3 regions of the Marinobacter metalliresistant genome follow, and region 2 is predicted to be linked to each of the others. Evidence: predicted binding sites of a transcription regulator. Region 2 holds the regulator's gene; each other region holds the start of a gene.
The links. The regulator LexA, encoded in region 2, represses DNA repair genes until DNA is damaged. The targets are predictions, from matches to a motif close to CTGTNTNNNNANACAG.
Positions count from the first base shown of each region.

Region 1: the regulator LexA is predicted to act here: its motif matches at 4,886-4,901, upstream of recN (DNA repair protein RecN).
Region 3: the regulator LexA is predicted to act here: its motif matches at 1,498-1,513, upstream of recA (recombinase RecA).

Region 1 covers NZ_CP101118.1:2,192,747-2,199,813, forward strand. Annotated here, with positions in the region: gene dapB (4-hydroxy-tetrahydrodipicolinate reductase) at 33-833, opposite strand; gene dnaJ (molecular chaperone DnaJ) at 882-2,009, opposite strand; gene dnaK (molecular chaperone DnaK) at 2,088-4,013, opposite strand; gene grpE (nucleotide exchange factor GrpE) at 4,104-4,703, opposite strand; gene recN (DNA repair protein RecN) at 4,981-6,660, shown strand; gene fur (ferric iron uptake transcriptional regulator) at 6,779-7,067, opposite strand, start outside.
Region 2 covers NZ_CP101118.1:1,173,970-1,181,036, forward strand. Annotated here, with positions in the region: gene NLK58_RS05465 (PAS domain-containing sensor histidine kinase) at 1-516, opposite strand, end outside; gene NLK58_RS05470 (sigma-54 dependent transcriptional regulator) at 748-2,199, opposite strand; gene NLK58_RS05475 (SOS cell division inhibitor) at 2,270-2,599, opposite strand; gene NLK58_RS05480 (hypothetical protein) at 2,874-3,386, shown strand; gene NLK58_RS05485 (hypothetical protein) at 3,438-3,698, shown strand; gene NLK58_RS05490 (SulA-like leucine-rich domain-containing protein) at 3,703-4,194, opposite strand; gene lexA (transcriptional repressor LexA) at 4,237-4,845, opposite strand; gene NLK58_RS05500 (amidoligase family protein) at 5,065-6,066, shown strand; gene NLK58_RS05505 (gamma-glutamyl-gamma-aminobutyrate hydrolase family protein) at 6,059-6,799, shown strand; gene NLK58_RS05510 (SIMPL domain-containing protein) at 6,831-7,067, shown strand, end outside.
Region 3 covers NZ_CP101118.1:4,198,490-4,205,556, reverse strand. Annotated here, with positions in the region: gene NLK58_RS19650 (flavodoxin family protein) at 1-335, opposite strand, end outside; gene recA (recombinase RecA) at 353-1,399, opposite strand; gene NLK58_RS19640 (nicotinamide-nucleotide amidohydrolase family protein) at 1,565-2,065, opposite strand; gene mutS (DNA mismatch repair protein MutS) at 2,148-4,778, shown strand; gene fdxA (ferredoxin FdxA) at 4,931-5,254, shown strand; gene NLK58_RS19625 (LysE family translocator) at 5,335-5,973, opposite strand; gene NLK58_RS19620 (hypothetical protein) at 6,007-7,041, opposite strand.

The sequences.
Region 1 (7,067 bases), 1.0 Mb from region 2:
AATATGGCGGTTTTTGTCCACGGGAAAAGCCCTCACTTCAAATCCAGAACATCCTGCATATCATAAAGTCCGGCCGGCTTACCCTTCAGCCAGAGCGCCGCCCTCATGGCGCCCTTCGCAAAGGTCATCCGGCTGCTGGCCTTGTGGGTCACTTCGATGCGCTCACCTTCGGTAGCGAACAGCACAGTGTGATCGCCCACCACATCACCGGCACGGATGGTTTCAAAACCGATTTCCCTGCGAGTACGCTCACCCGTAAAACCTTCGCGGCCATAGACGGCACATTCTTTCAGATCGCGACCAAGGGCATCAGCGACAACCTCACCCATCCGAAGCGCGGTGCCAGAAGGAGCGTCCTTCTTGTGGCGGTGATGGGCCTCGATGATTTCGACGTCGTAGTCGTCACCCAGGGTCGCAGCGGCAGTGCGCAGCAGATTGAGGACGACGTTAACGCCGACGCTCATATTAGGCGCAAACACCACGGGTGTGGATTCTGCAGTCAGAGCCAGTTGCTGTTTTTCGGCGTCGGACATGCCAGTGGTGCCAATGATGAGCATCTTGCCACTGGCTTTGCAGAACTCGGCGTTTTCCAGGGTCAGGTCCGGGAAGGTGAAATCGATGAGGACATCGAAATCATCCTTCACGTCGGCCAGGCTGCCGGCCATTTTCACGCCGGTTTTGCCAAGGCCGGTCATTTCGCCGGCGTCGGCACCGATCAGACTGCTGCCCGGCTCTACGACGGCGGCACCGAGTTCAAGGCCTTCGGTACCGTCAACGGCCTCGATCAGCACTTTTCCCATGCGCCCGGCGGCGCCGATGATTGCTACCCTCATGCTCGCTTTCCCTTTTTAACCCTTGTTGAACCCTAAGAGCTTGGCCCGTCAGAATTTCATTTCGTCGAAAAAGCTCTTCACACCCTCAAACCAGGAGGTTTTCTTGGGGCCGTGATCGCTTCCGTTGCTGGCATCGAGGGTCTTCTGGAACTCATTCAGCAGCTCTTTCTGGCGCTTGGTCAGGTTTACCGGTGTTTCCACAATCACCCGGCACAGCAAGTCGCCTGCGGGGCCGCCACGAACCGGGTTAACGCCTTTGTTGCGCAGGCGGAAAAGCTTGCCGGTCTGGGTTTCGGGCGGAATCTTGAGCTTCACGCGGCCATCCAGGGTCGGCACTTCCAGCTCACCGCCGAGGGTCGCATCCACGATGCTGATGGGCACTTCACAGTAGAGGTTGCGGCCATCACGGGTGAACAGGGAGTGCTCGCGCACGGCGATCTGTACGTACAGGTCACCGGGAGGTCCGCCATCGACCCCCATTTCGCCTTCACCGGACAGGCGGATACGGTCGCCGGTATCCACGCCGGGCGGCACTTTAACAGAGAGCGTCTTTTCTTCCTGAACCCGACCCTGGCCATGACAGGCCTGGCAGGGGTTCTTGATGATCTGGCCAGAACCGCGGCAGGTGGGACACGCCTGCTGCACGGTAAAGAAGCCCTGCTGCATACGTACCTGCCCCATACCCTTACAGGTACCGCAGGTTTCCGGGCGGGAGCCTTTTTCGGCGCCACTGCCGCCACACACTTCACATTCGCGATGTCCGGGAATCTTGATCTGGACGGTTTTGCCTTTGACGGCTTCTTCCAGGTCCAGCTCCAGGGTGTAACGCAGGTCGGCGCCACGGGTGCTGCGGCCACGGCCGCCGCCACCACCGAAGATATCGCCGAATACGTCACCAAAGATGTCGGAGAAGCTGGCTCCGCCGCCTCCGAACCCACCACCGGCCTGACCATCTACGCCGGCGTGACCGAACTGGTCGTACGCCGCCCGCCTGGACTGGTCCGCCAGTATTTCGTAGGCTTCGCTGGCCTCTTTGAACTTGTTCTCGGCTTCCCTGTCGTCCGGGTTACGGTCGGGGTGGTACTTCATCGCGAGCTTTCGATAGGCTCGCTTGACTTCCTTCTCGTCCGCATCCCGGGAAATCCCGAGAATTTCGTAATAATCGCGCTTGGCCATGCTGTTAAAACCCTGTTTTTAAACGCGGAAAACGCGGAGATGCCCCCGCGTTTTCCAACTGCCTGATGTACTTCAGATTTATCGCTTGTCGTCGTCTTTCACTTCTTCAAACTCGGCGTCCACGGCGTCGTCAGCCTGCTTTGCCTGGGCATCTTCCTGCCCACCAGCCTGCTGTGCCTGCTCGGCCTGATCTGCGTACATCTTCTGGGCCAGCTCGGAAGAGACTTCGGTCAGCTTCTGGGTCTTGGCCTCGATGTCTTCCTTGTTGGAACCCTCCAGAGCTTCTTCCAGCTCTTTGATGGAAGCTTCGATAGACTCTTTCTCGCTGTCGCTGACCTTGTCGCCTGCCTCTTTCAGAGTCTTGCGAACGGCGTGCACCATCGCGTCGCCCTGGTTGCGGGCCTGGACCAGCTCTTCGAACTTGCGGTCCTCGTCAGCGTTGGCTTCGGCGTCACGAACCATCTTCTCGATTTCATCATCGTTCAGGCCGGAAGAAGCCTTGATCACGATGGACTGTTCCTTGCCGGTGGCCTTGTCCTTCGCGGACACGTTCAGGATACCGTTGGCATCGATGTCAAAGGTGACTTCGATCTGCGGCACACCGCGCTGGGCCGGCGGAATGTCGGCCAGGTCGAAACGGCCCAGGGACTTGTTCTGGGCAGCCTGCTTGCGCTCACCCTGAACCACGTGAATGGTTACGGCGGTCTGGTTGTCTTCCGCTGTAGAGAAAGTCTGCGACTTCTTGGTCGGAATAGTCGTGTTCTTCTCGATCAGCGGAGTCGCCACGCCACCCATGGTTTCGATACCCAGGGTCAGCGGGGTTACGTCCAGCAGCAGAACGTCTTTCACATCACCGGACAGCACGGCTGCCTGAATAGCAGCACCCATGGCCACGGCCTCGTCCGGATTGACGTCCTTGCGAGCCTCTTTGCCGAAGAACTCTTTTACCTTCTCCTGCACCAGCGGCATACGGGTCTGACCACCAACCAGGATAACCTCGTCGATCTCGGCGGCCTTCATGCCGGCATCCTGCAGAGCCACTTTACAGGGCTCAAGGCTGCGCTGAACCAGGTCTTCCACCAGGGATTCCAGCTTGGCGCGGGTCAGTTTCACGTTCATGTGCTTGGGACCAGACGCATCCGCGGTGATGTACGGCAGGTTAACGTCAGTCTGCTGGCTGCTGGACAGCTCAATCTTGGCCTTCTCGCCAGCCTCCTTCAGACGCTGCATCGCCAGGGAATCACCACGCAGATCGATGCCACTGTCTTTCTTGAACTGGTCTGCCAGGAATTCAATGATTTTCAGGTCGAAGTCTTCACCACCCAGGAAGGTGTCACCGTTGGTGGCAAGAACCTCAAACTGGTGCTCACCGTCCACGTCCGCGATCTCGATGATGGACAGATCGAAGGTACCACCACCCAGGTCGTAAACTGCGATGGTGCGATCGCCGCTCTTCTTGTCCATGCCATAGGCCAGGGCAGCCGCGGTCGGCTCGTTAATGATACGCTTCACATCCAGACCGGCAATCTTGCCCGCATCTTTGGTGGCCTGGCGCTGGCTGTCGTTAAAGTACGCCGGAACGGTAATAACCGCTTCCGTTACCTTCTCGCCCAGGTAGTCTTCCGCAGTCTTCTTCATCTTCTTCAGAACTTCTGCAGACACCTGCGGCGGCGCCATTTTCTCGCCCTTAACTTCTACCCAGGCGTCACCATTGTCCGCCTTGGCAATCTTGTACGGCACCATTTTGATGTCTTTCTGAACCACGTCGTCTTCAAAACGACGACCGATCAGACGCTTGATGGCGTACAGGGTGTTGTTCGGGTTGGTGACCGCCTGGCGCTTGGCTGACTGGCCAACCAGGGTTTCACCATCGTCGGTGTAGGCGATGATGGACGGGGTGGTGCGATCACCCTCGGCGTTTTCAATAACCTTGACCTTGTCGCCATCCATGATGGCTACACAGGAGTTGGTCGTTCCCAGATCTATACCGATAATCTTGCTCATTGAGTCACTCCAATTCTTCTGAATGCTTTCCCGGAGGCCCGGCCTCCGCTGTCGCTATTTAATGGCTATATTGGCGCTTTAATCGGCTTTTCAAGCCTGCTCATCAATTTTTGGTGCATCTTCTGCTTTGGCGACGACCACCATGGCCGGACGTACCACACGGCCATTCAACAGATACCCTTTCTGCACTACGGCCACCACGCTGTTGGGTTCGGCGTCCGGGGCCGGCACCATGGACATGGCCTCGTGTTGCCGGGGGTCGAACGGTTCGCCCACCGGGTTAACCGGCTCAACATTGAATTTTTTCAGGCTGGACATGAACAGGCTCAGCGTCATTTCCACGCCTTCCCGAATGGAAGCCACCAGCTCGCCGGACTCTTCCTGGCCTTCGGTGCTCTCAACCGCCTTTTCCAGGCTGTCTGCAACCGGCAACAGCTCCTTGACGAACTTCTCCAGGGCAAACTTGTGGGCTTTCTCCACATCGATCTCGGCACGACGGCGCACGTTCTGCATCTCGGCCTGGGAGCGCAGCATCTGCTCCTGGAACTCCTGAACCTGAGCCTTCAGCGCATCCACCTCAGACGTTTCGCCTTCGGTGGAATCCTCTTCAGCCGTCCGGGCTTCCTCTTTGGCAGCCTCAAGGGCTTCGTTCAGCTCCTCGTGCTCGTTGCGGTTCTCATCAGTGCTCATGGCTACTCCTGCTTGGTCTTCAGCGGCCTTCTTTTCTGTGGCCGGTTGAACATGGGCTCCGGCCGCAGCGCGCCGGAAAAATGTCGTTGCGAACGGATATGGGGCCCCGCTTTCAGGTTTCAACCACCGGCGCCTGCATTCCTGAAGAAAATCACATCACAGGTTTGCAAACAGGAAAAACCCTGTATATATTCACAGTTACTGTATGTATTCACAGCATCGAACAGTAATATAAGACTGCTCAACCGGTTTTCAGAAAGTCGCGGAGGTTATCTGCATGCTTACCCAGCTCACGGTTTCCAACTACGCCATCGCCGAACGGGTGGAACTCCAGTTCAGCAAAGGCATGACTGCTCTTACCGGCGAGACCGGCGCCGGCAAATCCATCGTGCTGGATGCCCTGGGCCTGGCCATGGGCGGCCGTGCGGATGCCGGCGCAGTTCGCCACGGAGCCAAGCGCGCGGACATCACGGCCACATTTGATGTATCCACCATCCCCGAGGCAACCGAGTGGCTCGCAGAGCATGAGCTGGATGATGAAAATGACTGTATACTTCGCCGCGTTATCAGCAAAGACGGCCGTTCCCGCGCCTATATCAATGGCCAGCCCTGCCCGCTGAATCACCTCAAGGAACTTGGCGGCGTGCTGATGGACATCCACAGCCAGCACCAGCACCAGTCCCTGCTGCGCAAGGAAACACACCGCAAACTGGTGGATGAGTTTGCCGGCGCCGAGGCCCTGGCCGCCGATACCCGGGAGGCGTGGAAAACCTGGAACCAGATCCGCCAGCGCCTGATCGAACGGCAGCAAAACGCCGATGAAGCGGAAGCCAAGCTTCAGTTGCTGCGTTACCAGGTGGAAGAACTGGACCGCCTGGCACTGGAAAGTGGCGAGCAGGAGCAGCTGGAACAGGAACAGGCACAGCTGAGCCAGGCGGACACGGTTCTGCACAACAGCCATCAGGCTGCCCTGCTGTGCACGGAAGACGAGACCAGCGCCGCCGATCTGGTCCGCCAGGCCCTGCAGCAGCTGGAACAGCTTCCGGTAGACGTGCCGGCACTGGCCGACACCATCCAGATGCTGAACGAGGCCCAGATCCAGATCAGCGAAGCCGGCGACAACCTGCGCCACTTTGTCGAGGATTACGAGGCGGATCCTGCCAGGCTGGCAGAAGTGGAAGAACGGCTGAGCGCCATCTACCAGATGGCGCGGAAGCACCGGATTACCCCGGAAGAGTTGCCGGAACTGCACCAGCGCCTGAGCGCCGAACTGGCCGAACTGGAAGGGGGAGAAGGCAGCCTGGAACAGCTGGAAGCGGAACTGGCCAGCCAGCGCAGCCGGTTCGATGCGCTGGCTGGCCAACTGTCGGAGGCACGCGCCAAGGCTGGCGCCGAGCTTGACCAGCGCGTAGCCGCAGAGCTCGGCCAGCTGAGCATGCCCAACATGCAGTTCATCACCCATCTGAACCGCAACACCGGCGAAGAACCTGCGGCCCACGGTCTGGAGGAGATTGAATTTCTGGTCAGCGCCAACCCCGGGCAACCGGCACGACCACTGGCCAAGGTTGCCTCCGGCGGCGAGCTGTCACGTATCAGTCTCGCGATTCAGGTGGTGGTCGCCCAGACCTCAACCACACCGACCCTGGTCTTTGACGAAGTGGATGTCGGTATCGGCGGCGGCACTGCCGAAGTGGTTGGCCGGCTGCTGCGCACACTGGGGAGCAATGGTCAGGTGCTTTGTGTCACCCACCTGCCGCAGGTCGCGGCCCAGTGCCATCAGCACCTGTTCGTCAGCAAGTTCACTGATAAGGATGCCACCTTCTCAAAAATCGAAACACTGGACGACCAGGGCAGAATCAGCGAAGTGGCACGAATGCTGGGCGGTGTGGACATGACAGACCATACGATCGCTCATGCCAGGGAAATGTTTTCAAAGGGTCAGGCAACTCACCACTGACCCGAAAGAACCAAACCTCTACCCCTCTCGATCCTGAGAGCTGTTGGGGCGGGCCTGAACACCCGCCCCCTTTTTCTGCCTGGCGCTTCCTTCTACCTGGCGCTTCCGCGGGCCGGAATCAGGATTTGATCGGCTTGACGTAAAGAATCAGACTGTGGTCCACGATTTCGTAACCGCGCTCTTTGGCGATCTTCTTCTGACGCTCTTCAATCATTTCATCGAAGAACTCGATAACCTCACCGGTCTGAGTACAAACCATATGATCGTGGTGATCATCACCGGCCATTTCAAAAACGGCATGGCCGCCTTCAAAGTTGTGGCGCAGCACCAGCCCTGCCGCCTCAAACTGCGTCAGCACCCGGTAGACCGTCGCCAGCCCCACGTCATCCCCCTGATCCAGAAGCTTC
Region 2 (7,067 bases):
CAGCTGCCCGGGCTGGTTTTCCATGGTCCGGATTTCAATGCTGACCCGGCGGCCATCACTCAGAGATACCTCGTGGCCGTCATCCCGGCGCGGCGCGAAGCAGCGCCGGATCACATCAACCCAGCGGGCGCCGTCCAGGGGTTCCCCCAGCAAGGCGATGGCAGCGGGATTGGTCTGGGTCACCACGCCCTGGCTGTCGAGCACAACCACACCGGCGGGCAGCGCATTGAGCAGGGTAGATAACCGGTCTGCAAGCTGCTCCTTTTCCTCCAGCTCCTGCTGGCGCTGCAGCGATTCCTGGGTCAGCTCACCGGACAACTGGTTAACCCGGGATTCCAAAGTGCGGTAAGAGTCGGTGATCTGGCGCGACATCCGGTTAAACAGTTCCAGGGCGGAATCCACCGCCTCATCGTCCTGTTGCGGAAACAACGCTGTAACCTTGTCGTTAACGTCCGCCGCCGCGTTGGCCTTTGCGCCGCCCGCTTCGGACTGAATCACAAACTGTGCCTGACTCATAACCTGACTCCCCGATCGGCCCATCGGCCTGGGCCGTATTGTTCGGATGCTTCGTTTGCAGGTTGTTAAGCCAGCACCGTGCCAACTTGAATTTTTCTATATATTTCAGACAGAAAGGGAATTACCTGGAAGGGGGATGACAATTTTACGTCGGCCAGAAACGAGAACGGCGCCTCAGGTTACGAACCTTTGACGCCATTGCTGGAAACGCTGTCACCCCTAAAAAAGGTTTCAGGACTCTTCGGACTCCTCCTCCCGAAGCCCGTACTTGCGCACCTTCTCCACCAGGGTTGTGCGCCGGATTCGCAGCTTTTCGGCGGCCCGAGCGACCACGCCGCCCGCCTCGTCCAGAGCCTGCTGGATCAGCTGCTTCTCAAGGTTCGAGAGGTAGTCCTTCAGATCAATCCCGTTCACTGGCAGCAGCGCTGGTGCATCCAGCCCCACCAGCCCGGGTATACCCGAAGGCATTCCGGTGTCCTCAACCGGCCGGTTCTCATCGTAATCGTCAACATACCGAAATTTCTTGGGCAACTCCTGCACACCGATGACGCCGTAAGGATGCATGATGGCCAGTCGCTCCACCAGATTGGCCAGCTCACGCACGTTGCCCGGCCATTCATGGCGACAGAGACTCATGATCGCCGCCGAATTCATCCGCAGGGAGCCGCGCTTCTCCTTTTCCATCCGGGAGATCAGCTCGTTAATCAACAGGGGAATGTCTTCCACCCGCTCACGCAACGACGGCATTTCGATCGGAAACACGTTCAGCCGGTAATAAAGATCTTCCCGGAAATCCCCGGCCTCAATCATGTCCTCGAGGTGCTTGTGGGTTGCTGCAATGACCCGGACATCCGCCGACTGGGTGCGATTGCTACCCACCCGTTCGAACGTGCGCTCCTGCAGAACCCGCAGAATTTTAACCTGCATATTGAGCGGCATATCCCCGATTTCATCCAGAAACAGGGTGCCTCCCTCTGCCAACTCAAAACGCCCCACCCGGGCGGTAATCGCCCCGGTAAAGGCGCCTTTCTCATGGCCGAATAATTCACTTTCCAGCAACTCGGCGGGAATGGCGCCACAGTTCACGGGTACAAATGGTTTGTCACGGCGGGAAGAATGATAATGAAGGTTGCGGGCCACTACTTCCTTGCCGGTACCGGATTCACCGGTAATCAGGACACTCACGTCCTTGTCGGCCACCTGCTCCATCAGCTGCCGTACATGCTGAACCTTGCGACTGGTGCCCACAAGGCTCCGGAAAAGCTGAAGGCCTCGCTGCTGGCCGCGCTCCCGGGAACGGCTGAACTGATCCCGGTAGACCTGCGCACGGTAAAGCGAATCCACGAACTTGGTATAGTTCAGCGGCCATTCTATGCGGGCAATAATACGGGCGCTGTCATCATCGGACACGCCCCTGAGCTCCGGATGGCCCAGCAAAAGCAGAGGAACCCCCTTAACCGCCTTGCACAGAGCTGTAATGTTGTCGGCGGCACCGGCATCTTCGCCGTTCACCACCGCCGTGGAAATATCCGAAAGGCTCTCCTCGTCGCCACTGCTCAAAAGCGCCTTCGCTTCGTCGCCGGCAAGGACCTGCTCCTCACCAATGAATTCAAGAATGGTGACCATGTCCCGCAATCTTGAATCATCCTCGCTCAGCACCAGCACTTTGTTATTTTTAGACATTCAACAGAATCTCTTGAGGGATTTGTGCGGTATTTAAGACTGTAAGGACGACTGAGTCAATTTTATGACGCTATTTTCGCGGATTTGAAGATATGTTTTGATAGGCCCTGGCCGCGCTGCGGTTCCGGTTGACACCTTTGAGGCCGGCTTCCGCTTCCTTGCGGGCAGTGCGGGCGGATTCATCCGCAGCGTCAATAAACTGCTGCAGTTGCTCCAGCCGGTGCCGCACCGGCTCCGGTTCCAGCTCTCCAGCCTCCAGGGCAGCCATCAGAGGCTCAACTGCAGGCTGAACCTTGTTGTTCAGCTGTGCCAGTGCGTCCCAGTCCCTGTCCGCCAGCGCGCGACCGAGATCTGCCATCAGCCGGTCCAGGTGTTCCAGTTGAGCCTGAGGATCTGCCATTGAATTCTCCTTTCAAATCAACGTCGCGCCAGGCCGTCGGTGCAGTACCGCTCCGCCTTGAGGTGGTAAGTCGTTTCCATGGTAGTCCAGAATACCGGCTCACGGTAATAACTGATATTGTAAATCCTCTCTGCGACCCTTTGCGACCACCCTTTGCGCTACCCTTTGCGCTACCCTTTGCGAAAGACAGCTGCAGAATTTTTCTGTCAGAAATGGTATAGTGGCGGATTAATTTTCCGGGGTTAAGCCCAGGTTCCGGGATTGCAGGTGTTTCATGGCCTCACAATGGCATTCACTGGTTTCGCAGAAACTGTTCCTTGCCCGGACATTGCTCGGTCAACTTGACCGTGCAACGGCCCGGGATGAGGAACACGCACCCAACGAAGCAGAGCAGGCGTTACGTCGCGAAGCGGCGATACAGGGGGCCACGGAGTTACTCTTGAGGTCCAGACGCCTGCTGCTGGTAATGATTGCCCGGCTATACCAGAAAAAGTCTGAAGAGCCTTCAACACTGGACGAGCTGGCCAAGGCAATCGGAGAGGAGCCCAGCGAAGTAAACCGGCTGCGGGCGATTGAGCACAGAGCCGGAAGCTGGTGGAACCATCTGGATCAGCTGGAAATGGCCCAGAGCCGGCCGCCGGCAACCCGAAAAACGGTCAGTACGGAAAATGTCATTGCGGTATCCGCCGACTCAGGTCCGGACCGGTCTGCCCCGGCGTTGCTGAACACACTCAATGCCGTCAAACACTTTGCCGACGATCTGGAAGAACAGCATAGCGAGTGGTAAGCGCATAAGGCTGTCCATTATCCGGATCCCAACAACTGAAAGGTTTACTGAATGTCACCATCGTTTTTTGAAATTGTACAACTGACCAATGGCGACTATGCCCTGCGCCGCATCGACGACGACAGTGCGCCGCTGGTAAAGATCTCGTTCTCGGAAGAAGCGCGGGAAATGATGGAAGACCGCGACCTGTCCGTTGCCAAGGCGATGATCGCCGCGGGTATTGAAGCTGTCGGCAATGTTGCACACGATATCGACTGGGAAGACGACGAACTGGACGCCCCGGACGCCCAGCCCTCCTACACCCTGCACTGAGCGATTAACGCTGCCTTAACACCACACCGTGACTGTTACCCTGTGCGGACGCCTTTTGCAGGGAATTGAAGGCGACACGGCCCAGTTTCCGGGTCCACATGACAACCGCATGGCAAGTACCTGCGCTCAGGGCGCGCTCAGCCAGTTCCTGCGCAGGGTATTCCGTGGTTGAGCGGAGCACCAGCAGCTCTCCGGCAATAATCCCGTGCATCGTCTGCCATTTGCTGACCAGCGCTTGAGGTGGGTCAATCCACGCCAGCCAGCGGTTCTCCTGGTTCAATTGAGTCAGCATAGGCAGCAGCAACTGGAAGTTTTCCACCTGCCCCTGCGGCAGGATAATTTCAGTCACATTTCCGGCAGCAGGCGCTTCCGTGGCGTCCGGGGTGCGTCGGGCGCGAATGACGGAACGCCGCTCGCCGGCGGCCGCTGCCGGCACTGAACAGGACAGAGCGTTGTGTTGGTATGCCAGATTCTGGTTAAAGCTCAGTTGTTCCATAATTCACCCGTTTCTCAATAAATCCGTGGTTATCCGGCCTGATCAGTGAAGATCAGAGCGACGGATAACACCCACACCCAGACCTTCAATGAACAGTTCCTGTTCTTTCAGGTCTACTTCGATGGGCGCAAACTCGTCATTCTCGGCGATCAGGTAGACTTTCGGGCCTTCCTTGCGAAAACGCTTAACCGTGACTTCATCACCCACCCGGGCAACGACCACCTGGCCGTTATGGACATCCTGGGTGCTGTGAACCGCCAGCAGATCGCCGTCCAGAATACCAATGTCCTTCATGCTCATACCCCGTACCCGGAGCAGGTAATCAGCCGGTGGTGAAAAGAACTCCGGCCGAAGGGTGCAGTGATCCTCAATGTGCTCCTGCGCCAGTATCGGACTGCCGGCGGCCACTTGACCAATCACCGGCAAACCCAGATCCTCTTCTGCCTCGGGCAGACGGATGCCCCGGCTTGCCCCGGGCACCATTTCAATGGCGCCCTTGCGGGCCAGCGCCCGCAGGTGCTCTTCGGCGGCATTGGCTGAACGAAAACCCAGCTCGGCCGCAATTTCTGCCCGGGTGGGCGGATAGCCGGTCTCGTCAACGTATCGGCGGATGATGTCCAGTACCTGGGACTGCCTTGCTGTAAGCTTCATTGAGCGACTCCGCTTGATCAGGGCCGGTATGTCCGTTTTCAAAGAGGGGTGCCCCGAGGGGCGCCGGCCAACCTGTTTTTATATACAGTCATTTGACTATATACAGTGTTTTATCCAGTGTAAAGTCGACACCCTGATTTTCTTGCCAGTGCTTAAGGATGACGATCAATGCCGGTGTGATATGGTGGGGCCATGACTCACTACCTACCAGGGAGCACCATGACACGGACCAAGGCCTGCAGGATGCCCGATGTTCTGAAAACCGCGGATGGAAAGGAGCGCAGGGTTGGCGTTGAAATTGAAATGTCCGGTCTGGGCTACGACGAACTGGTGGCTCTTGCCGCAAAGCTTCTGGGAGGAACACCGGTCCTCCGGTCGCGGTACGTGACAACACTGAAGACAGAGCTGGGTGAATTCACGATTGAACTGGATTCCGCCCCCATCAAGGAGCTTGATCTGGCCGATGAGCGGCTTCCCCGTTCGATTCGGGAACTGGGCGGCCAGGCCATGGATGTGATCGATGCCGCCGCGGAACGGATCGTGCCACTGGAAATCATCAGCCCGCCGCTGCCATTTACCAGTCTGGAAACGGTCGAATCTCTGGTCGATAATCTCCGCGAGGCCGGCGCCCTTGGCAGCCGTGAGGCGATCTACTTCGCCTTCGGCCTCCAGCTCAATCCCGAGCTGCCGGACCTCAGGCCGGCAACGCTGGTGCGTTATTTCCAGGCCTTCACCCTGCTGTACGACTGGCTCAAGGCCAGGCACCAGCTTGATGTCAGCCGCAAGTTCACGACCTATATCGAACCCTGGCACAGCCGATATACCGAACTGCTCATGGAAGACGACTACCAGCCGGAACTGCCGCAGTTGATGGACGATTACCTGGAGTTCAATCCAACCCGGAACAGGGCCCTGGACCTTCTGCCCCTGTTTGCCCATCTCGATCATGAACGGCTGGATCGCCACGTTCGGGACCCGAGAATCAAAAGCCGGCCAACCCTGCATTACCGGCTTCCGGATTGCGATATCAACAACCCGGGCTGGCATTTCTCATCCGTTTGGAATGACTGGGTGGTGCTCGAACAATTAGCCAGCAATCCGGACGATCTGTCGGAGATGCGCGCTCTGTTCCGTGAAGGCGGTAAACTCAACCTGCATAATCTGACCCACAGCTGGCAGGAAACCACCGAAGACTGGCTGGCCAGGAAGGGCTATGTCTGAGCCGCCTGAAACCCCCGGCCGGGAACCGGAAATACCGGGACTGACCATCGGCATCAGCGGCCCCGCACGAAAGAGCCTGGCACATCGGCTGATCGGCCTCGGCCTGAGACTGCATGGTGCCCGGACCTACTACATTCGTCCGGGCTCCCGGGTGGACGTCTCACTACTGGACGGACTGGTGCTCTCCGGCGGCACCCATGTTCATCCGGAGCGCTATGGCCAGGAGTCGCAGGTAACCGCGCGCTATGATCGCAAACGGGATGCCACCGACCAGGCGCTGCTGGAGCAGGCGGAAAGAATTGGCATACCTGTGCTCGGCATCTGCCGCGGCGCCCAGTTCATCAACGTTTTCCACAACGGATCCCTGTGCCAGAACGTGACACCTCTGCGAGTGAACACACGGCATCGCCCTCTGTTGTTACCACTACAGACGGTTCGTCTGGTTGAACCCAGCCGGCTACGGCAGGTGATGGATTCCCCGGTGATCGGTGCCAACCGGATTCACAGCCAGACCATCAAGCGCCTGGGCCGAAACCTGCGCGTTACCGCCGTCGACAACGATCTGTTTGTTCAGGCCATTGAAAACACTCGGGGCCAGTGGCTGATGGGCATTCAGTGGCATCCGGAGTATTTGCTTTACCACAGTGGGCACAGACGCATCTTCCGCAATTTTGTGGACGCCGCCCGCCGATTCAAACTGGCACGCCTGGAACCGGATACCGGCGAGGCCTGATATCAATGCTGTATGCACAGGAGGAACTTCCATGGCCGGACGGAACCAAGAGTCCCGTTGTCTTCTTACCCTGGCACTGATGGTGCCGGCTCTGACCCTGGCGGGGGAAGTCACCCTTACCGGCGAGGGCAGTGTTCGCTATGAGCCGGACAGTGCACGGCTTCAGTTTACCGCCAGCGCCGAACATGCACTCCCGCGGAAGGCGACGGAACAGGTGGCGGCTCTGGTGGCCCAATGGCGAGACGGCATCCGCCGCTATCGGGACCAG
Region 3 (7,067 bases), 1.4 Mb from region 2:
CTTTCGATCGCCCGGTTGGTACCGGTGCCGTCGTGACCAGCCCGGATGTAGTAGGCAAAGGGCAAACCCTGGGTTTTCTCCAGGCAGGGGTAGTAGCTGCGATCAAAGAAGTCCTTCAAAGCCCCGCTCATGTACCCGAGGTTTTCGGTGGTACCCAGGATGATCGCGTCGCAGGCAAGAACATCCTCAGGGCCGGCATCCAGGGGAGCAAGGACTGTTACTTCAACGTTCCCGACGTCTTCATGGCAAGCACCCTGCTCCACAGCTTCCCTCAGTTTGAGGGTATTCGGGGAAGGCGCATGGGCAACAATGAGCAGTTTCTTTTTGCTATCCATACCTCCCCCGCAGATGCTTAGAGCAATTCGCCGCTGGCTTCCGCCGGTGCCTCAACGGCTTCTTTCCTGGAGACCGGCTTCGGCATCAGCTTATCACGCACCGCAGCTTCGATTTCGTTGGCAATATCCAGGTTTTCTTCCAGGAACTTGCAGGCGTTAGCCTTACCCTGGCCGATCTTGTCACCCTTGTAGGCATACCAGGCGCCGGACTTGTCAACAAAGCCTTCTTTCACGCCCATATCGAGCACTTCGGCCATGTGGTAAATGCCCTTGCCGTACATGATCTGGAATTCAGCCTGCTTGAACGGCGGTGACACCTTGTTCTTGACCACTTTCACCCGGGTCTCATTGCCTACCACTTCATCGCCGTCTTTTACCGAGCCAATGCGGCGGATATCCAGACGCACGGAGGAGTAAAACTTCAGGGCGTTGCCGCCGGTGGTGGTTTCGGGGCTGCCGAACATAACACCGATTTTCATACGGATCTGGTTGATGAAGATCAACAGACAGTTGGCATGCTTGACGTTACCTGTCAGTTTACGCAGCGCCTGGGACATCAGCCGTGCCTGAAGGCCGACGTGGCTATCGCCCATTTCACCTTCGATTTCCGCTTTCGGCGTCAGGGCGGCAACGGAGTCGACGATGATCACGTCTACCGCGTTGGAGCGAACCAGCATATCGCAGATTTCCAGCGCCTGTTCACCGGTATCCGGCTGGGACACCAGCAGCTCGTTTACGTTGACACCCAGCTTTTCGGCGTAGATCGGGTCCAGGGCATGCTCAGCATCCACGAAGGCACAGGTTTTACCGGCCTTTTGGGCCTCGGCAATCACCTGCAGGGTCAATGTGGTTTTACCGGAACTTTCCGGACCGTAAATCTCACAGATACGACCGTAAGGCAGGCCGCCAATACCCAGGGCAACATCCAGCCCAAGGGAGCCCGTGGAGACCGCAGGAATGGCTTCACGGGGCTGGTCGCCCATTTTCATCACGGCGCCCTTGCCGAACTGGCGCTCAATCTGGCCAAGTGCTGCGCTCAATGCTTTCTTGCGGTTGTCTTCCATCAGTGCAAAACCCTCTGTCGCCCTGGCCACCGGAGCCGTGAGGACTCCGGCAGCGTAATAGTGAATCGGGAATCCGTACAGTGTAACCAGCCAATTCCCTGTATATTTGAACAGTATTAAAACATAACCGGCAAAGGAGACCAACCCCTCTTGATGTGAAAGCCGTCAGTGCTCATCCACAAACCCGTTAACCCCCTGAAGGGCAAAGAGAACCGCCTGTCGCCTGACCTGGTCCCGGTCCCCCTCAAAGTGCCTGACCACCGCTACAGTGTCAGCCGGGGTACTGCCCCAGGCAAACCAGACGGTACCAACGGGCTTTTCCTCGCCTCCCCCTCCGGGGCCAGCCACGCCACTGATGGCAACAGCCACACCTGCGCCAGTGGCCGCCAGGGCACCGGCAACCATCTCCCGCACAACCGGTTCGCTGACCGCACCGTGTTCATCCAGTGACTTCCGGGTTACCCCCAGCAGGGCCTGCTTGGCGTCGTTGCTGTAGGTTACCAGACCACCCAGCACATAGGCCGAGGAACCAGCCCGGTCGGTCAGCACCTTGGTAACCCAGCCACCCGTGCAGCTTTCGGCTGTTGCAACAGTACGCTCCAGTTCCAGCAGCCGTTCACCGAGGCGGTTACCCGCCTCTTCCAATTCGTGATCGCTGGCCAGCATAATGACCTCCTTCGTTTCATCACGGCCGTTATTTTCTTACAATTCACGCCTTCATCCAAAGCAAGGCAATCCGGACCCGTCCATGTCAGCAGCTCAGACCGATCTTTCCAAGCACACCCCAATGATGCAGCAATACCTGAAGATCAAGGGTCAGCACCCCAATGAACTGGTGTTCTACCGCATGGGGGATTTCTACGAGCTCTTCTACGAAGACGCCAAGAAAGCGGCCGAGCTGATGGACATTACCCTGACCGCCCGGGGCCAGTCCGGGGGCAACCCGATCCCCATGGCGGGCATTCCTTATCACTCGTCTGAAGGCTACATTGCCCGCCTGGTCCGGGCAGGTCAATCCATCGCCATCTGCGAACAGATTGGCGACCCGGCCACCAGCAAGGGACCGGTCGACCGACAGGTGGTAAGGATCGTTACACCGGGCACCCTGAGTGACGATGCCTACCTCGAAGACCGCCGGGACAACCTGCTGGTGGCCATCTATAACCACCGGGAACAGTTTGGTTTTGCCTCTCTGGACATTTCCAGCGGTCGTTTTGCCGTGTCTGAGCTGGAGAACCTGGAAGCCCTGCAAGGAGAACTCCAGCGGCTGCGACCGGCGGAAATCCTGATCAGCGAGGACTTCCCCTATCAGGAAATACTGGAAGGCTTTACCGGAATCCGGCGCCAGGGACCCTGGCTGTTCGAACTGGACACCGCCCGCCGGGTGATCACTCAGCAGCTGCAGGTGCGGGACCTGACCGGTTTCGGCTGTGAGGACCTGAATCTCGCGGTTTGTGCCGCCGGCTGTCTGCTGCAGTATGCCAGGGAAACCCAGCGCACCGCCCTGCCCCATATTCGCAAGCTTACCCGCGAACGACGGGATGAAGCCGTCATAATGGATGCCGCCAGCCGCCGCAATCTGGAGATCGACACCAACCTGATGGGCGGCCATCAGTACACCCTGGCCTGGGTGATGGATCGCACCGCAACCTCCATGGGCGGGCGGGAGCTTCGGCGCTGGCTGAACCGGCCGCTGCGGGATGTGGAGATTGTCCGCCAGCGCCAACAGGCGGTGTCCGCACTCCTCGACGGGTTTCATTACGAGCCGGTGCACGATCTGCTGAAAGCCGTTGGCGATATTGAGCGGGTACTGGCCCGGGTAGCCCTGCGATCTGCGCGCCCGCGCGACCTCGCCCGCCTGCGGGATGCCTTCCAGGCATTGCCGGATCTTCAGGAGACGCTGAAACCGGTGAACTCACACCACATCGTCAGACTCGCCACCATCATCGGCGAATACCCCGAACTGGCGGATCTCCTGGAACGGGCCATCATTGATAACCCGCCCGTGGTTATCCGGGAGGGCGGCGTCATCCAGGAAGGCTTCGACGAGGAACTGGACGAACTGCGCAACATCAGCGAGAACGCCGGCCAGTACCTGCTGGATGTGGAAACCCGGGAGCGGGAACGCACCGGAATCAGCACCCTGAAGGTGGGCTACAACCGGGTTCACGGCTATTACATCGAGATCAGCCGGGCCCAGTCCGATCAGGCCCCGGTAGATTATATCCGCCGGCAGACCCTGAAGAATGCCGAACGCTTCATCACCCCGGAACTGAAAGAATTCGAAGACAAGGCCCTGAGTGCCAAGAGCCGTGCCCTGGCCAGGGAGAAAGGGCTGTACGATGACGTGCTGGAAACCGTAGCCGGTCAACTGGCGCCGCTACAGGATGCGGCGCAGGCCCTGGCTGAGCTGGATGTGCTGAGCAATTTTGCGGAGCGGGCCACCTCACTTCGTTTTTCAGCGCCGGAATTCAGTGAAGCGCCAGGCTTTGACATTGAGGAAGGCCGCCACCCGGTAGTCGAGCAATTACTGGATGAACCTTTCGTACCCAACGATCTGCTGATGGACACCCAGCGACGCATGCTGGTGATCACCGGCCCGAACATGGGCGGCAAGTCCACCTACATGCGCCAGGCTGCGCTGATTGCCCTGCTCGCCTATACCGGCAGCTTCGTGCCCGCCAACCGCGCGGTAATCGGCCCGGTAGACCGGATCTTCACCCGGATGGGCTCCTCAGACGACATCGCCGGTGGCCGCTCCACCTTCATGGTGGAAATGACCGAAACCGCCAATATCCTGCACAATGCTACCGAACACAGCCTGGTACTGATGGACGAGGTTGGCCGTGGCACCAGTACCTTTGATGGCCTGTCGCTGGCCTGGGCCACCGCGGAGCACCTGGCCCGGGAAATCCGTTGCTACACCCTGTTTGCCACCCATTATTTCGAGCTTACGCAACTGGCGGATGAGCTGCAACACGCGGTGAACGTGCACCTTACGGCCACAGAGCACGACGACAGCATCGTGTTCCTGCACAACGTTCATGATGGCCCGGCCAGCCAGAGCTACGGGCTTCAGGTGGCCAAGCTGGCCGGCGTGCCCCAGGATGTGATCCGCAACGCCAAAACTCAGCTTTCTCACCTTGAGGGCAGCGCAACGCCTGCGGCACCGGCGGGCGCTGCTCATGATAAGCAGAGTGAAGCACCACACGGCAACGTTCCAAAGCATGTGAGTGAGCCGGCTTACCAGGGCGATATGTTCGCGAGTCTTGAGCCGAGCGCCGTGGAAGAAGCGCTCAAAGAGCTGGACCTGGACGGCCTGACTCCCCGGGATGCCATGAATCGGCTGTACGAGCTGAAGGCCCTGATGAAGAAATAGCGGAAAATTGATCTGTGTAATAAGGTTATAGCAGCCCAACGCTTGCGGCTATGCGGGTCGCTCCCTACAATATCGCGCACTAAAACATAACGGTGGCGCCCACGACGGCGCTCCTGATGAGACTGACCGACCACTGGACCAGGGATCTGACTATGGCGTTTATCGTTACTGATAACTGCATCAAGTGTAAATATACAGACTGCGTGGAAGTCTGCCCGGTAGACTGCTTCTACGAAGGCCCCAACTTTCTGGTAATCGACCCGGATGAATGTATCGACTGCGCCCTGTGCGAGCCTGAGTGCCCGGCCGAAGCCATTTTCTCGGAAGACGAGCTGCCTGCCGATCAGGTCCAGTTTGTGGAGATTAACGCCGATCTGGCCGCCAAATGGCCGAACATCACCGAGAAAAAAGATCCGCTGCCCGATGCCGAAGAATGGGATGGCAAGCCGAACAAGCTCCAGTATCTGGAGAAGTGATTTACCGGAACTGAATGTAACTAAATGTAAAGGGAAGCCGAGGCTTCCCTTTTTCTTTGCCTGCCCAGTGTCCGGAAGCCTCAGGTGCTTGCCAGCTTCGCCCCCATGGCCACAAAGAATCCGCCAGTGAGCCCGTTCAGCACTCGCTTCAGCCGCGCATTCGCGCCCAGGCTCCGAAAACTCACCACCACCCAGGCCAGGCCACACTGCCAGAGCATCGCCAGCAGGAAATGGACCCCAGCCAGCATCAGGGATTGCTGAAAGGCGTTACCGGCAGGGTCAACAAACTGTGGCAACAACGCCATATAGAACAGCGCGGTTTTCGGATTCAGCACGTTGGACAACAAGCCTTCCCGGAAAGAAGTCACCAGGGGGACACTCCGGCGCGCCACCGTCACGGCTTGCACCGAAGGCTCTCCCCCTCGCCTCAGGGCCAGACGCAACGAGCCGATTCCCAGCCACACCAGATAGCAGGCACCAGCCCACTTCAACGCCGAAAATGCCCAGGCGGTTTCTACCAGCAGGAGGGAAATACCCAGGGCCGAGAGAGTCGCGTGGATGAACAGGCCACCAGAGATGCCCACGCTGGTCACACAGCCATCCCTCAAGCCACCGCGGCCGGCATTACGCATCACCAGCAGCGTATCCACACCCGGCGTCATGGTGAGCAATGTGATGGCAACCAGATAGGCCCAGAACAGGTCCGAGAACAAAACCACGCCTCCCAGAACGGTCCACGGAGGCTGGAATAATCAGGCCTCCTGCTGGAGAATCTTGCGCGCCGCGGCAGACTTGTAAAAAGGCGTGAGCCGCCGGCGAACCAGGGCCTCAACATAACCCTCTTCCCGTAAAACGTCTATAACCGGAATTGCGTAGGCATCAACTTCCGCCTTCACCACTTCCCGGGTGACGCCCATGTCCCTGAGCAGGTCGGTGATCGGATGCTCGCCGTACTTCACAAACAGGTGGGAAACCACGGCCCAGGCACAGCCTTCAAAGTACCCGGTCTTGCGGAACTGCAGCCAGAACTCATACCCGAGCACCACAAATTCCTGCAGTTCGACCTCCCCCAGACCTTCACGCAGTTCCTCTATCGTGCGGTCCTCCAGTGACACCCAGGCGGCCATCACGCTGTCCCGCAACTCGTCATCAGACAGCGCCCGGTGCAGGAACTGCTCACTGCGGCTGATCAGGCCCGGCAGGCTGTCGGATAGCCAGATTTTGAGCCGCCGCTCGAAGGTTTCATCCAGGCCCGGCACCGCTCTGTTGGCCATGCGCCTGCCGAACTTCATCATCGAACCGACACCCGGTACGGATTTGGTGATCAGGTTGTCCTCGTACAGATAGTTCACCAGGCCGTGATACACCACATTGGACACCATCTCCTGATACACCGGATGAGCCATGATCTCACTGATCACCCGCTCCCGCTGGTGCTTCAGCTCCAGTGCCTGTTCCAGGAAGCCGGTGGCCTGCTCACGGGTAATAATCTCGCCCAGGGTTGTCCTGGACTGCACCCCGGCATTGAGCACCTCGGTGGCCATTTCGGCCGCCAGCTCGGGAATCCCCGCATCCAGCTCCATATCCATCACAATGCGCTGAATCACGCCCATCACCTGCTCTTCCGAGGTGAGGCGGTTCAGGGTTATCTCACCGGCATAATTCCAGAGCTCATCCAGTTCCTGCTCCAGAAACCTGTGTAGCCTGGCGCCCTTCAGTGATGCCAGCTCATGCTTCACATGCTGTTCCAGCAGCTCGGTGGCGAGATCCGTTTTGCCTTCGGTCATGGCGTCTGATGTCCTGTTGTTGGAAT